DNA from 2 places in the Stenotrophomonas sp. 82F1 genome. Region 1 is predicted to be linked to the other one. Evidence: riboswitches for the same ligand, from Rfam matches in the RefSeq annotation. Region 1 holds a riboswitch; the other holds the start of a gene.
The links. Region 1 has a riboswitch for cobalamin ahead of btuB (TonB-dependent vitamin B12 receptor). Riboswitches for the same ligand answer to the same signal wherever they lie in the genome.

Region 1 (7,830 bases):
CCAGTCCAGGTCATCCACTGCCTGCAGGCGGTTGAAGGCTTCACGGTGGGCCAGCGCGTAGGGCTTGTAGGCCTCCGGGAAGGTGGGGGTGTCGACCAGCTGCACGCCGGGGGCGACTTCCAGGCTGCCGGCGCCACCGACCACCACCAGGCGCGGCACGTTGGCCTTGCGGGCGGCGTCGGCCAGCTGCGCGGCAACCTCGCCGACGCGGCCGATGTCGTCGCCCGGGCGCGGGCCGTAGGCGCTGGCCAGCACATCGTGGCCGGCAATGGCGGCGACCAGGGCATCCTGGTCGTCCAGCGAGGCGATGACCGGATGGGCGCCGGCCAGCTCGGCCGGCAGGTCCTGCGCGCTGCGCACGATGACGGTCAGTTGGTGGCCGTTGGCCAGCGCGTGGCGGGCGATCTGGCGGCCGATGTTGCCGGTGGCACCGACGAGGGCGATCTTCATGGCAGGACTCCGTGGGGTAGGGCGGGGGAATGAGGCCACTGTAGGCCGCTGCAGTCGCTCGAAAAACAGCGTATAACGCGCTTGTTTGTTGCATGGATCGAGCAGATGGACCGATTGACCGCCATGACCGTGTTCGTCGAGGTCGCCGAGCGCGGCAGCCTGACCGCCGCCGCCGAGGTGCTGGACATGTCGCGGGCGATGGTCAGCCGCTACCTGGCCGAAGTAGAAGGCTGGCTGGGTGCGCGGCTGCTGCACCGGACCACGCGGCGGGTCAGCCTGACCGGGGCAGGTGAAGCCGCGCTGGCGCGTTTCCGGCAGATGCTGGCGATCGGCGATGAACTGCAGGGCGAGCTGGCCAGCGACGATCCTGAGCCGCACGGCACATTGCGCATCACCGCCAGCGTGTCGTTCGGGCAGAGTCATCTGGCGCGCGCAGTGGCCGCCTTCGTGCAGCGCCATCCGGCCGCACGCATCGAACTGCTGCTGGTCGACCGCACGGTCAACCTGGTGGAGGAGCGCGTCGACCTGGCGGTGCGCATCGCAAGGCAGATCGATCCCAGCCTGATCGCACGTCGCTTGGCGATCTGCCGCTCGGTGCTGTGCGCGACGCCGGCCTACCTGCAGGCGCGTGGCACGCCGACCGCACCCGAACACCTCGCCGTGCACAACTGCCTGACCCATCACTACGTCGGCAAGAGCCTATGGCAGCTGCATCGCGAAGGGCGTTCGTTGTCGGTTGCGGTGGGCGGCAACATCAGTGCCAATGAAGCATCGCTGCTGCTGGAGGCCGTCCGCGCCAATGCAGGCATCGCCATGTTGCCGACCTACCAGGTCGCACCGTTGCTGCGCAGTGGCGAACTGATCGAACTGCTGCCCGAGTACAGCCTGGACGAGCTCGGCATCCATGCGGTGTACGCGTCGCGTCGACAGCAGCCCGCCATCATGCGGCGATTCCTGGACTTCCTCGCCGAGTGCTTCGCGAGCCCGGCCTTCCAGGATCTGGACTGGCGTCCTTCGGGCAAGGAGAACACATGAACCATGGACAGGCGTTGATCGACCACGACCGTGCCGCCTGGGACCGCCAGGCCAGCCGCGCACGCCGGATCGGCTGAAAGCGCGGGCGTACAATGGACGGCCCCACGTTGCACGAGTGAGCCGTCCCTTGTCGTATCCCTATCCGCTGGTCGTGTTCGACCTCGATGGCACGCTGGTCGACAGCGCCGCCGATATCGCCGAAGCACTGAACCGCACGCTGCAAGACATCGGCCTGGCACGCGTACCCGAAGCCACCGTGCTGGGCTGGATCGGCGACGGCGTGCGCCGGCTGGTCGAACAGGCGGTGCAGGCTGCCGGGCGCGAAATCGACCTGGCAGCGGTGATGCCGACGTTCATGGTCCACTACCGCGAATGCCTGCTGCGCAGCCCGCGGCTGTTCGATGGCGTGGTGGAAGCGCTGGCAGGATTGCGCGCGCTGAACGTACCGCTGGCCATCTGCACCAACAAGCCGGCCGCGCTGGTGCCGCCGTTGCTGCAGCACCTGGGCATCGCCGAGGCCTTCGCGCTGGTGCTGGGCGGTGATTCGCTGCCGCAGCGCAAGCCCAGCGGCGAGCCGTTGCGGCATATCGCCGCGCATTTCGAACTGCCCGTTGATGCGTGCCTGATGGTGGGCGACTCGCTTACCGATTACCGCGCCGCCGAAGACGCCGGCATGCCGATCGCGCTGGTGCGTTACGGCTATCCGCGCGGACTGGACCTGGACAACGCGCACGCTGTCGCGGTGATCTACGATCTGCGCGAGCTGCCGGGGTTGGCTGCAGGCATTCCGGTGTAGAGCCGAGCCTGCGCTCGGCTCTACAAGTAGATCGACGCCATGCGTCGATGGCATCTGGGGGCGCCGGGCAATGCCCGGCGCCCCTTTTCACTTCGGCTGGTAACGCACGCTCAGCTGGTACTCGCGACCGGGCTGGTTGAACCACGCCACGGTCTCGTACGCGCGGTCGAACACATTGGCCACCCGCGCCAGCACCGACCATGCCGGGGTCAGCGCATATTCGGCGCGCAGATCCAGCGTGCCGTAGCCGCCGACCTTCACCGCGTTGGCGGCATCGTCGTAGCGCTTGCCCGCGCCCTGCACGGTCAGCCCGGTGCGGAAATCACCGAAGCGGCGGTCGATGTCCAGGCGCGCGGTCTGCTGCGCACGGCGTGCCAGCCAGTTGTCGAACTGCGCGCTGCCGCGGGTGCGGTTGCGCGGATCGGTGAAGCTGAGCTGCGCATTGATGTCGAAGCCGGCCACGGTGGCGCCGCCGGTCAGTTCCGCACCGCGGATGCGTGCCTTTTCGACCTGCTGCATGCGGAAGGTGGCCGCGTCATAGGTGATCAGGTCATCGATGCGGGTCTCGTACACGTCCAGGCCCCAACGCCAGCCCTGGCCCTGCTGCGAGATGCCGAGGTTGGCACTCTTGGACTTCTCCGGGTCCAGCGTCGGCACGCCGCTCCATGGGTCGTACAGGTCGCTGAAGGTCGGCGCCTTGAACGCGGTGCCGTAGCTGGCGTTGGCGCGCAGGCCATGGCCCAGCTCCATCGCCCAGCCGAGGCTGCCGGTGGCGTGGTTGCCGAACTGCTGGTTGTCGTCGTTGCGCGCGCTGGCCTGCAGCTGGTGACGGCCGAAACGCGCCTGGTACTGCAGGAACACGCCGGTATTGCGGCGGCTGTCGACCAAGTAGCCGGCGCTGCTGCCGTCCAGGTTGTCTTCGCTCCAGTCCACGCCGGCGCTGAGCAGCTGGCCTTCGGCCACACCGAGGTCGGCCTGCAGCGAAGCGCTGTCACGGTGCGTCTGTGCGCTGCCGCGTGCACCGAAATCACCGAAGTTGTCGGACTCGTAGTCGCTGCGGCCGACATTGGCAGTCAGCGTCAGCCGCTCGGACGGGGTGTAGCGCACCTTGCCGGCCAGCACCTGCTGGCGGGTCTCGGAGTAGTTGTAGTAGCCGTCGTAGTGGTTCTTGCCGTCGGCACGCAGGGCGCTGCCTTCCACGGTCCACTGGTCGCTCAGGTTGTACCCACCACGCAGGCTCTTGGACAGGTTGCGGTAGCCATCGCGGTCGGGTTCATCGGCGAAGCAGCCGGTGAACAGCGTGGCCGAACCGCGGCAGGCATCGATGCCGTCCGAATGCTGGTAGGCGATGTCGGCGCCGAACCAGCCGCGTTCGGTGCCACCGCCGATGCCGCCACTGGCTTCACGCAGGCCGTTGCTGCCGCCCCCCAGCTGGAAGTGCGGCGCGAAGTCGCCCTGGTTGCGGCGGGTGAAGATCTGGATCACGCCACCGATGGCGTCGGCACCGTACAGGCTGGACTGCGGGCCGCGCACGATTTCCACGCGCTCGATCTGCGCCAGCGGCAGGTCCTGGTACATCGCCAGGCCGAGATCGGCGCTGTTGATGCGCACGCCATCGACCAGCACCACGGTATGCGAGGAGTTGGTGCCACGCAGGAACAGCGAGCTCTGCTTGCCCAGGCCACCGGCATTGGTCAGGTTGATGCCGGCGCGTCCCTGCAGCAGTTCCTGCAGCGAGGTGGCCTGGCTGGATTCGATCTGCGCACGGTCGATCACCTGCGCAGGCGCGATGCTGTCCTGCAGGGCGATCGGCGTGCGGGTGGCGGTGACCAGCACCTGGTCGAGGTCGGCGGCACCATCATCGGCCAGGGCCAATGCAGGAAGTGCGGCCAGCACGGCCAGGGACAGCATTCGGGACTGCAGTTTCATCGGGGGACTCCAGGTGCCGCGCACGCCCGCGCAGCGAAGGGGAGGAGTCACAACAGGCAGGCACGCGCCGATGCCGCGGCCATCGCCACAGGCATCCAGCGCCATGCCCACCGCATCGCGACCTGAGGCTTCCGGGCCGGTCTCCGGGCTCGCCGCCGGGTGGCCCGAGGCCACCGTCCAGGCGCCTTCCCATGCCTGCGGCACAGTGGCGGGTTGCCTGGAACTGACGTGCTTACCGTTGCGGGGGCAGCGCCGGCATGGCGTGTTGTCACGCGTCACCGGCTTCCCGTTTCAACCTGCCGGCAGGGCCGCAGGTCACCTGGAAGTGCGCGCAGTCTACGGCATCGCGGCCGACCCGTAGCGTTGAACCTGCGCGCCTGGACAGGCGCGAATGCACCTGCACGGTGCAGCAGACCTGCGCCAGCGCCTAGAATGCAGCTCGAATTATCGTGGTGCCGTTGCCGATGTCCGTCTGTTTTCCGCTGTTCCCGCGCCGCCCGTACTGGGCACGCGCATGATCCTCGACCTGGTCCGCCATGCCGGCAACGGTCGTGATGAGTTCCTTGATGGCCGCAGCGATCCGCCGCAGCTGGCCCGCTTGCCGCAGGAGCTGGTCGATGCCTATGCCGGGCAGTCGTGGGAACGGGTGATCAGTTCGCCGCGCCTGCGCTCGCTGCATACGGCGATGGCACTGGCCACACCGCGCGCGCTGGACGTGGAGACGGACGAGGAGTGGGAAGAGCTGGATTTCGGCGACTGGGATGGCCAATCGCTGTTCGACCTGCCGGAAGCCGCGTTGGCCGCCTTCCACGCCGATCCGCACGCGTTTCCGCCGCCGCATGGCGAGAGCTGGGGCCACTTCGAACGGCGCATCGCACGCGCGCTGGATCGACTGCTGGATGACGACGACCCGGCGCCGACGGTCGTGGTCAGCCACGGCGGTCCACTGCGCATGGTGCTGTCGCAGGTGTGTGGCCTGCCGATGTCGCTGTGCTGGGCGCTGCGCATCGACCACGGAACACGCCTGCGGGTGTGGGTCGAGCGCGGTGAAACGGGACTGGTGGGCGAGCTGCTGGAACTGCAGCAGCCCTGACGAATCCGGTAGCGCCGGGCCATGCCCGGCGGATTCCACATCACCCGCGCTACGCGCTCGCCGGGCATGGCCCGGCGCTACCGATCAATCCTCGTCGGTGCTTTCGGCCGCGCTTTCTTCGCCGTCGTCCTCGGCGTCGAAGCGCTGCTCATGCACCGGGCCTGATGCCGGACCTGCCGCCTTCAGCGGATGCACGGCGATACGCGCTTCGTAGTCCTGCACCAGCGCGGTGCGCTGCGCTTCGCTCAGTTCCTGCCAGTGGCAATCCAGCAGCGCACCTTCCAGCGAATACAGCAGGTTGAGGCTGGGCTTGAAGCCGGCACGCTTGACCTTGACGAAGGCGCCGACGGCACCGATGGCAACCAGATCCTCGCGGCTGCGCAGGCCCACTTGGCGCAGCCATGCCGCACTCTTCGGGCCGATGTTGCGCAGCTTGACCGCGCTCACGCCAACGCCCCGACGAACACCTGGGCGATGGCTTCCAGACCGGCCTGGTCTTCAGCATCGAAGCGGCCGACGACCGGGCTGTCGATATCGAACACGCCGATCAGCTCCTCACCCCGGACCAGCGGCACCACCAGCTCCGAGCGCGATGCGGCATCGCAGGCGATATGGCCGGGAAAGGCCTCCACGTCTTCGATGCGCTGGGTCACGCGCTGGCTGGCGGCCGCACCACACACGCCCTTGTCCAGCGGAATGCGCACGCAGGCCGGCAGGCCCTGGAACGGACCGACCACCAGTTCCTTGCCGTCATACAGGTAGAAGCCCACCCAGTTCAGGTCGGGCAGGGCGTGGTAGACCAGTGCAGCGAGGTTGGCCGCATTGGCGATGCGGTCGGACTCGCCGTAGACCAGGCCACGGGCCTGTTCCAGCAGCTGGGCGTATTGTTCCGGCTTGCTGCCGGTGAGCGAGGCGTTGGCGAACATGGCCGCAGTCTAGCAAGCGTGCCGGGCCGGCGATAATGCACACACTGTTTCCCCGTTGGAGCCCATCGATGCCGTTGCCCGCCACGCTGCCGCCTGCCCTGTTCGTCACCGGCACCGATACCGAGATCGGCAAGACCGCCGCCAGTACCGCGCTGCTGCACGCGCTGCGCCGGCGCGGCCTGCGCGCGGTGGGCATGAAGCCGGTGGCCAGCGGCAGCCACGATCCGGGGCAGGGGCTGCGCAACGACGACGCGCTGGCGCTGCAGGCCGCCAGCCTGCCGGTGCCGGACTACGCCGATCTGAACCCCTACGCATTGCGCCAGCCGTTGGCGCCGGAGCTGGCGGCGGCAGAAGATGGCGTGCACATCGAACTGGCCCCGATCGTGGCGGCCTTCGAACGCCTGCGCGCACAGGCCGACGTGGTGGTGGTCGAAGGCGTGGGCGGCTGGCTGGCGCCGCTGTCGGCGCAGCTGGACCAGCGTGATCTGGTGCGAGCGCTGCGGCTGCCGGTGGTGCTGGTGGTCGGCATGCGCCTGGGCTGCGTCAACCACGCGCGGTTGACCGCGCAATCGCTGCAGGCAAGCGGCGTGGACTGCGTGGGCTGGATCGGCAACCACATCGATCCGTCGATGCAACGCCAGGATGAGAATTTCGCGACCCTGCAGCAGCGCCTGCCGATGCCCTGCTGGGGACGGCTGCCGCATCTGCCGGAAGCCGGTGGCGAAGCATTGAGCACACACCTGCACGACGCGTGAGGGTAGCGCCGGGCCATGCCCGGCGAGCGCGCAGCGCGGCAGGCAGAGAAGCCGCCGGGCGTGGCCCGGCGCTACCGATCCATCAGCGTGCCACCAGCTCCCGCGCGATCGCACCCAACCGTTCCACCGCACCGATGAAGCGCGCGTCCAGGGTCTGGCAGCACGACAGCCGCAGGCAGTGCCGGTACCGCGCGCCACGCGAATACACCTGGCCCGGCATGAACACGATGTCCTCTGCCAGTGCGCGCTCGAACAGTTCACGGGTGTCCACGCCCGGCAGTTCCAGCCACAGCAGGAAGCCGCCCTGCGGCTCGGTCGCGCGGGTGCCGGCAGGGAAATGTTCGGCCACCAGTTGCCGCAGGCGACCGACCTGTTCGCGGTACAGGCGGCGCATGCGATGCAGGTGGTGCTCGTAACTGCCTGCTTCCAGGTAGGCGGCCACCGCATCACCGAGCAGCTGCGGTTCGCCGCCGGTGGACTGGAATTTGAGCAGCGCGATGCGTTCGGCGAAGCGTCCTCCATCGAGCCAGCCGATCCGGTAGTCCGGCGCCAGCGTCTTTGAAAAGCCACCGACCACCATCACCCAGCCATCGCGGTCGAACGCCTTCAGCAAGGGGGCCGGCGGCTCGCAGAACTGCAGTTCGGCATACACCGCGTCTTCGATCAGCGGCAGCTGGCGCGCGTTGACCAGCTCGGCAAGGCGTTGCTTGTCGGCGATCGGCATCGTGCAGCCAAGAGGGTTGTGTACGGTCGGCATCACCACCAGCGCCGCCAGCGGTGTGTGCTCCAGCAGTGCGTCCAGCGCATCCACGTCCAGACCGCGCTGCGGATGGGTGGGCAGTTCGA
Region 2 (7,830 bases), on a different contig from region 1:
GGCCCGGCCCAACGGCACCCACCAGGCGCTGGCCGCGCTGGAAGACAGCGGCAAGCTGCAGGTGCTGCTGACCCAGAACGTGGATGGCCTGCACCAGCGTGCCGGCAGCCGCAACGTAATCGACCTGCACGGTCGCCTGGACCTGGTGCGCTGCATGGGCTGCGAACGTCGCAGCGAGCGTGAGGACTTCCAGCAGCAGCTGCTGGACGCCAACCCCGGCTGGGAATCGCTGCAGGCCGGTATCGCGCCCGACGGCGATGCCGATCTGGAAACCGACTTCTCGACGTTCGTGGTGCCCGACTGCGCGCACTGCGGCGGCCTGCTGAAGCCGGACGTGGTGTTCTTCGGCGAGAACGTGCCACGGGAGCGCGTGGATGCGGTGCATGGGCACCTGCAGCAGGCGGATGCGGTGCTGGTGGTGGGCTCCTCGCTGATGGTCTATTCGGGCTTCCGCTTCGTGCAGGCCGCAGCCAAGGCTGGCCTGCCGGTGGCCGCGCTGAACCGTGGCCGCACCCGTGCCGACGACCTGCTGCAGTTCAAGGACGAGCGCGATTGCGCCGAGGCGCTGGCCGGCTGGGTGCGCTGACACATCGGCTGCGCCTTGCCCACGAAACAGCGATCTACCCACACGGTTGATCTATCGGCCGTACAGCGGTGCAATACGCACCCCCTTTGATGCACCCCCCACTGCCGTGAGCCAGCTGTTTTCGCCGATCTCCTTCGGCCCCCTGACCCTGTCCAACCGCATCGTCGTCGCGCCGATGTGCCAGTACTCCGCCGAAGACGGCCGCGCCAGTGACTGGCACGCCATGCATCTGGGCACCCTGGCGCAGTCCGGTGCGGGCCTGTTGATCCTGGAGGCCACTGCGGTCGAAGCGCGCGGCCGCATCAGCTGGGCCGATCTGGGCCTGTGGGATGACGGCACCGAAGCGGCCCTGGCGCAGGTGCTGGCCAGCGTGCGCCGCTGGTCGCCGATGCCATTGGGTGTGCAGCTGGCCCATGCCGGCCGCAAGGCCTCTACGGCGCGCCCGTGGGATGGCGGTGGCCAGCTGCCGGCCGATGATGTCCGCGGCTGGGCCACGGTCGCACCGTCGCCGCTGCCGTTCCATGCCACCGACCCGGCGCCGCAGGAACTGGACGAGGCCGGCATCGCCGAGATCGTTGCCGCCTTCGCCGCCAGCGCGGTGCGCGCCGAGCGGCTGGGCTTCGAGCTGATCGAGATTCACGCCGCACATGGCTACCTGCTGCACCAGTTCCTGTCGCCGCTGAGCAACCGCCGCACCGATGGCTACGGCGGCTCGCTGCCGAACCGCCTGCGGATGCTGGTGGAAGTATTCGACGCGGTGCGTGCCGCGGTGTCGGACAAGGTCGCCGTGGGCGTGCGCATCTCCGCCAGCGACTGGGTGGAGGGTGGCTGGGACATCGTGCAGAGCGAGGCGCTGGCACAGGTACTGGACGCACGTGGCTGCAATTTCCTGCACGTTTCCAGTGGCGGCCTGCACGAGCGCCAGAAGATCAGCGTCGGCCCCGGCTACCAGGTGCCGTTCGCGGCGGCGATCAAGGCCAAGAAGGTGCGCATGCCGGTGATCGCGGTAGGCATGATCACCGAGCCGGAGCAGGCCGAATCGATCCTGCGCCACAACCAGGCCGATGCCATCGCGCTGGCCCGCGGCATCCTGTACGACCCGCGTTGGCCGTGGCACGCCGCTGCTGCGCTGGGTGACAGCGTGGTGCCGGCGCCGCAGTACCTGCGCTGCGAGCCGCGCGATGCACGCGGCGTGTTCAGTCCGCGCTGAGCACTACACCTGCCAGGCCGGCGGCAGGCCGGCCTGCAGGTGCTCGAACAGCGCGCGGATCTTGGCGGTGAAATCGCGGCGGTCGCTGACGCAGAAATAGACGTCCATCGGTTCCGGCTGCCAGTCGCTGCCGCAACCGAACACCGCCTGCAGGCGCCCGTCACGCAGGTACGGCTCGGCCACGAACGCCGCCAGCCGGGTGATGCCGGCTCCGGCAGCGGCCAGTTCGGCCAGCGCATCGATGTCATCGCAGACCATGCTCGGCGGCAGTGCCGCGTCCACGCGTTGCCCCTCTTTCAGCAGGCCCCAGCGCAGTGGCCGGCCGTCGGTGGGGAAGCGGTGCAGCAGGCCGCGATGGGCGGCCAGCTGCGCCGGTTCCAGCGGCGTGCCGTGTGCCTGCAGGTACGCCGGCGATGCGCAGAATACGAACGGAATGCGTGCCAGGGGCCGCGCCACCAGCCCGTCCTCCAGCTGCGCGCCGATGCGGATGCTTGCATCCACCGCCTCGGCACCGTGCTGTACGGCGCGATCGGTCAGGCGCAGCTCCAGTTGCAGCTGCGGGTAGCGCTGCTGCAGTGAGGGCAGCAGCGGTGCCAGCACGTGCCGGCCGAACGCGCTGCTGCTGGCGATGCGCAGGGGCCCGGCCGGTTCCACGTCGCCGGTGACCATGGCCTGCGCGCGTGCCAGATCGGCTTCGAGATGCCGCACCTGTGCCAGGTACACCGTGCCGGCCTCGCTCAGCGCCAGCTGGCGCGTGCTGCGGTTCAGCAGGCGTACGCCCAGGTGGGCTTCCAGACGGTTGATGTTCTGGCCCACGGCGGTGGCGCTGATGCCAAGGGTGCGTGCCGCAGCGGCAATGCTGCCGGTCTCTGCGGTGCGGGTGAAGCTGCGGATGAGCTGCAACAGGTTCATGACCGACCAGCTTGCCATGCGGAAGGCCAAGTATCGCTTGGGTCTGTACCAAGCAGTCGGTTGCATCGGTGACCATCGTCCACCACGCCGCAGTGCTGCCCTACACTCGGGCAATGCGCCCCGATTCCATCCTCACCCTCTCCTGTCCCGACCGCACCGGCATCGTCTACCGCGTGTCGGGCCTGTTGTTCGACCACGGCTGCAACATCCTCGACGCCCAGCAGTTCGGCGATGAGGAGAGCGGTCGCTTCTTCCTGCGCGTGCACTTCGACCGCGATGCGGGCCTGCCGCTGGAGACCGTGCACACCGCCATGGCCACGCTAGCTGCCGGCTTCGGCATGGACTGGCAGCTGCATGACGGGCGCCGCCGGCCACGCCTGCTGGTACTGGTCAGCAAGCAGGGTCATTGCCTGAACGACCTGCTGTTCCGTGCACATAGCGGCCAGCTGAAGGTGGATATCGCCGCGGTGGCATCCAACCATGCGGACTTCGCAGCGCTGGCGGCGTCCTACCAGGTGCCGTTCCACCACCTGCCGGTGAACGCGGACACGCGTGCGGCGCAGGAACAGCAGATCATCGACCTGGTCGAACGCGAGCGCATCGATCTGGTGGTGTTGGCGCGCTATATGCAGATTCTTTCGCCCACGCTGTGCCGTGCGCTGGCGGGCAGGGCAATCAACATCCACCACAGCTTCCTGCCCAGCTTCAAGGGCGCACAGCCGTACCACCAGGCGCACGCACGCGGGGTCAAGATCATCGGCGCCACCGCGCACTACGTCACCGAAGACCTGGACGAAGGTCCGATCATCGAGCAGGACGTGGCCCGCGTGGACCACGCGATGACCCCGAGGGAGCTGGTGCGGCTGGGCAGCGATACCGAATCGCAGGTGCTGGCGCGGGCGGTACGCCGGCACGTGGAGCACCGCATCCTGCTCAACGGGCACCGCACGGTGGTGTTCAGGTAGCGCTGGCGGTTCCCGGGATGGCACGCGGCAACTGCCCGCGATGCGCCCGCTGTTGCTCCAATGGCTTGGGGCAGGTGGAGCGTACGCCATCAATGTGTTCCCTCAGCCCTTTGGGAATGGATGACCACATCGGATCCAGCACGAAATCGACGCCTTCACGCCGGGCGAGCTTCGCGGCCGGCACGAAGTCAGCATCACCCGCCATCAGAATGATCTGGCGGACCTGACGCTTGAGGGCGAGTGACGAGATGTCGATGCCGATGCGCATATCCACGCCTTTCTGCCGCACATTCGGTTGCAGCTCGTCGGCCTGAAGATCGCCGAACGTTCGCTTTCCCTTGAGCAGGTCGTCGAAGGTTCGTGACCCGGTCGTCCACGAACTGAAGTCGGTGAGATGGCCAAGACGCAGGGCGACCTTCCGCTTCTGCTTCAGTGCCTCGTGCAGGTTGGATCTGAACAGCGCCTCGTCGGATCGCGAATAGTCGATGCACAGACCGGAAATCGGGTTGTGCATCTTCTTGCGCAGCGGCGGGCAGTCGTAGAAGAAGATGCGATAGAGATCCCGTCGCTCGCCACTTGCATGCTTCAGATGGGCGATGGCCCATCGGTGGGCGACCTCGGCGGCGCGTTGGGCGTTGTAAGCGTTGTGGGGCTCGATGCGGCGAAAGCGCTTGATGAAGTAGCCGCCATCAATGAGAACTGCCGTCGGCATACCTTTGCCCTCCTGGCGTCATCCAATGAAAAGCCCTCGGTTCGGCCGTCCCGCGATCTGTTGGGGGGCGTACTTGGAGGGCTGGATGGCGCGATTCTGCAGGTTGCGAATCAGGCACACAAGCGGCAGAGGCGACATGCTGCTTACAGGATCGCAATCCTCGCCTTCGCCAGGGCCTCGCGCACCATGCCGTCGTTGGCATCGGTCACCGGGCGGGTCAGCTCCCACAGGAACTTCACCCGGAAGCCGGACTTCACCGCGTCCTGCGCGCTCCACAGCACACAGTAATCGCGTGCCAACCCGCACACGTGCACCTCGCGGATTCCACGTTCGTGCAGCCAGCCGGCCAGTCCGGTCGCCGGGCGCGTGCCGTCGGGGCCGTGGTTTTCGCGGAAGGCGCTGTACGAATCCACCTGCTGGCGGGTGCCCTTGCGCAGGATCAGGTCGGCCACGGTCCAGTCCACGCCCGGGTGCAGTGCTGCGCCCGCGCTGCCCTGCACGCAGTGGTCCGGCCACAGGGTCTGCGGCTGTGCGTGCAGCAGGATCGCTTCAAAGGGTAGATGCCCCGGATGCTGGCTGGCAAACGAGGCATGGTCGGCCGGGTGCCAGTCCTGGGTTGCGACCACGGTGCGGTAGCGGCGCTCGGCCAGCAGTGCCGTGATCGGCGCCACCAGCGCATCGCCCTCTTCGCAGGCGAGGGCGCCACCGGGCATGAAGTCCGGCTGCAGGTCGATCACCAGCAGGGCGACGTCAGCGGGCAGGGCGGTCATGGCAGGTCCGGCACAACGGAAGAAGGGCGACCAGCGTGGCCGCCCCTCGCGCGCACGTCAATCGCTGCTGGCGGCGTCGTTGTCCTGCCCGTAATACAGCAGGCCGATCTTGATGCGCTCGCGGCCGTTCTCACGACGGTGGCGGTTGGCATCGCGCAGCGAATACACGCAGCCACAGTATTCCTGCTGGTAGAACTGCTCGCGTTTGCTGATCTCGACCATGCGGCTGGCACCACCACCCTTGCGCCAGTTGTAGTCCCAGTACTGCAGGCCTTCGTAATGCGAGGCGGCGCGCACGCCGCAGTCGTTGATCTGCGCCATGTTCTTCCAGCGCGAGATGCCCAGCGAGGAGCTGATGGTGTCGTAGCCGTGTTCGTGTGCGTACAGCGCGGTGCGCTCGAAGCGCATGTCGAAGCACATCGTGCAGCGGATGCCGCGCTCGGGTTCATTCTCCATGCCACGCGCACGGCTGAACCAGTTGTCGGTGTCGTAGTCGCAGTCGATGAAGGGAATGTTGTGCTGCTCGGCGAAGCGGATGTTCTCCTGCTTGCGCAGCTCGTACTCCTTCACCGGGTGGATGTTGGGGTTGTAGAAGAAGATCGCGTAGTCGATCCCGGAGGCGGTGATCGCCTCCATCACTTCGCCCGAGCATGGCGCGCAGCACGAGTGCAGCAGCAGGCGCTGGCCGTTGTCGGGAAGGGTCAGGGTGGGGCGTTGGAGCTCGGTCATCGTCGGGTGCATCTGGGCGTGGGCAGCAGCGGGTCTGGCCGGAAACCGTGAACAGGACGCGCGCGGCCACGCCACCTGCACGCGCAGGACGACGATGGCCCCGGCAACCTCCCCGCGGAGATTCCAGGTCGAGTCAGGGGACGGTCGAGTCCCCCGGCCGGGGCCGGTATTCGGGCTGATGGACACGGGCCGCAGCCCACCTACTACCTGCCGCTTCCCAGGCGCGAGCCCAGTGCTGTTGGCAGGATTCGTTTCCATTCACCGCTGCGGGGCAGCTCCGGAATGGGCGCGCGAGGCGCCTTCACCGGATTCCCGTTTAAATCCCTGCCACCATCCAGCCATGGCAGGGATACCTTCGGCGCGCCCACGGTGGACGCGTTGGCGGCGCCGGTCAAGGCCCAGGGGGCGGATCCCGTTGCCCGCAACGGGCTCTGACCCCCAGCGGGATCCGCGCCATGCGTGGATGGGTCCTCAACGCTGGGTAGCGGCCCGGGCGCGGATGTCATCCAGCCGCTGGTCATGCAGCAGGCGGCCGTTCTCCCACACGGTCACCATCGCGTCCTCGAAGCCGACCGGCAGGGTGTCATCGCCATCGGCCGGCAGCGGCAGCGTGTGCAGGCTGCCGTCGTCCAAGCGGCGCAGCAGGCGCATACGGCCGCGCTTGCTGGTCTTGCCGGCATCGGTGACCGGATCCTTGTAGACGTCGATCCAGTCACCGTCCACCCGCGCGGCCGAGCACTTCAGGGCGAACTTCTGCGTATCACGGTCCAGCCGCTGCAGCAGGGCGCCGCCCATGCCGAAGGCCACGTTGTCGGCCGAGTAGCCATCATCGGTGGTGCGCTGCAGGATCGCGTGGATCGTGTCCGGGTTGATGCCATCGCCCTGGATGACACGGACGTGGTTGAGCACCTTGTAGCCCTTGCCGTTGATCGTGTGACCGAACGCGGCATCCAGCCGCAGCAGGCTCTCGGCGACCACCTCGACCGGATCGCCCGAATCCGGGCGGATGACCAGGGTGGCGCCGGAAGCGATCACTTCTTCGCGCAGGGTGGTACCCCAGTGTTCGCTGATGGCACGGTAGATGTCATAGCTGTCCGACACCACCGCTACGATCGCACCGGGCGTGCCGAACTGGCGCAGCATGTTGCGGTACGCATCCACTTCGCGCTCGCGGCCCCAGCTGGTGATGGTGCTGTGCTCGGCGGCCGGAATCGAATAGCCCGCCATCGGCGCGTGGTAATGCGCACGTGCAAGGCACAGCGCCGATACCGTATCGGTGCCGAGGAAGTTGACCAGGTGCGCAGCACCACCCAGTGCGGCAGATTCCAGGCTGGAGACGCCACGTGCGCCGAAGTCGTGCAGCTTGAACGGCAGCTGCCCCTGCGGGTCATCGCTGGTCTGCTGCAGGAACGCGGCGATGGTCTGCCGCGCATGCCAACTGATGGTCGCCACGGTGACCGGGTACCACACGCGCAGCAGCAGGGTTTCCAGGTAGGACGGCACCCAGAAGGCGGCGGGGTCGGTCGACTCGATGGTCATCAGCGCCTGCTGCGTGGGCACCACGCTGCCCTCGGGTACGGCGCGGATGCGTACCGGCAGATGGCCGCCGAGACGGTCGACGATATCGCGCCAGCCGGCTTCGTTGAACGGTTCGCCATGCGCGGCGAACAGCGCTGCGGCGTCGTCGATGTCGGCGTGGGTGACCGGCCGTGCCAGGGCATCCTTGAGGATCGCCTGCAGGCCGAAGAACACCGTGCGATCGTGCAGGCCGCCGCGTGATTCCACGTAGAAGAACGTGGCGTCGGTACCCGGCGGGTACTGCAGCCAGTGGCTGGCCTTGTAGCTGTCGGTGTTGAGGAGAAGGTTATCGAGGTAATGCATGACGGAAGCTCCTTCGCGTCGAGTGGCACCGGCGGTCTGTCCGCCGGTGGGGAAAACGGGTTCTG

Region 2: linked by a shared signal. The riboswitch ahead of AC13GI_RS09280 (epoxyqueuosine reductase QueH) and the one ahead of btuB (TonB-dependent vitamin B12 receptor) in region 1 are both predicted to bind cobalamin.

Annotation. Positions count from the first base shown of each region.
Region 1 is NZ_JBSPUD010000012.1:14,236-22,065, forward strand. Features, by position in the region: gene AC13GI_RS12950 (NAD(P)-dependent oxidoreductase) at 1-450, opposite strand, end outside; gene AC13GI_RS12955 (LysR family transcriptional regulator) at 556-1,485, shown strand; gene gph (phosphoglycolate phosphatase) at 1,613-2,281, shown strand; gene btuB (TonB-dependent vitamin B12 receptor) at 2,369-4,210, opposite strand; cobalamin riboswitch at 4,328-4,548, opposite strand; gene AC13GI_RS12970 (histidine phosphatase family protein) at 4,725-5,303, shown strand; gene AC13GI_RS12975 (TfoX/Sxy family protein) at 5,388-5,750, opposite strand; gene AC13GI_RS12980 (GAF domain-containing protein) at 5,747-6,229, opposite strand; gene bioD (dethiobiotin synthase) at 6,298-6,984, shown strand; gene AC13GI_RS12990 (aminotransferase-like domain-containing protein) at 7,067-7,830, opposite strand, start outside.
Region 2 is NZ_JBSPUD010000006.1:141,319-149,148, reverse strand. Features, by position in the region: gene AC13GI_RS09310 (NAD-dependent protein deacetylase) at 1-586, shown strand, start outside; gene AC13GI_RS09305 (NADH:flavin oxidoreductase/NADH oxidase) at 693-1,796, shown strand; gene AC13GI_RS09300 (LysR family transcriptional regulator) at 1,800-2,708, opposite strand; gene purU (formyltetrahydrofolate deformylase) at 2,822-3,673, shown strand; gene AC13GI_RS09290 (NYN domain-containing protein) at 3,666-4,385, opposite strand; gene pncA (bifunctional nicotinamidase/pyrazinamidase) at 4,529-5,155, opposite strand; gene AC13GI_RS09280 (epoxyqueuosine reductase QueH) at 5,213-5,884, opposite strand; cobalamin riboswitch at 6,029-6,242, opposite strand; gene AC13GI_RS09275 (nicotinate phosphoribosyltransferase) at 6,356-7,765, opposite strand.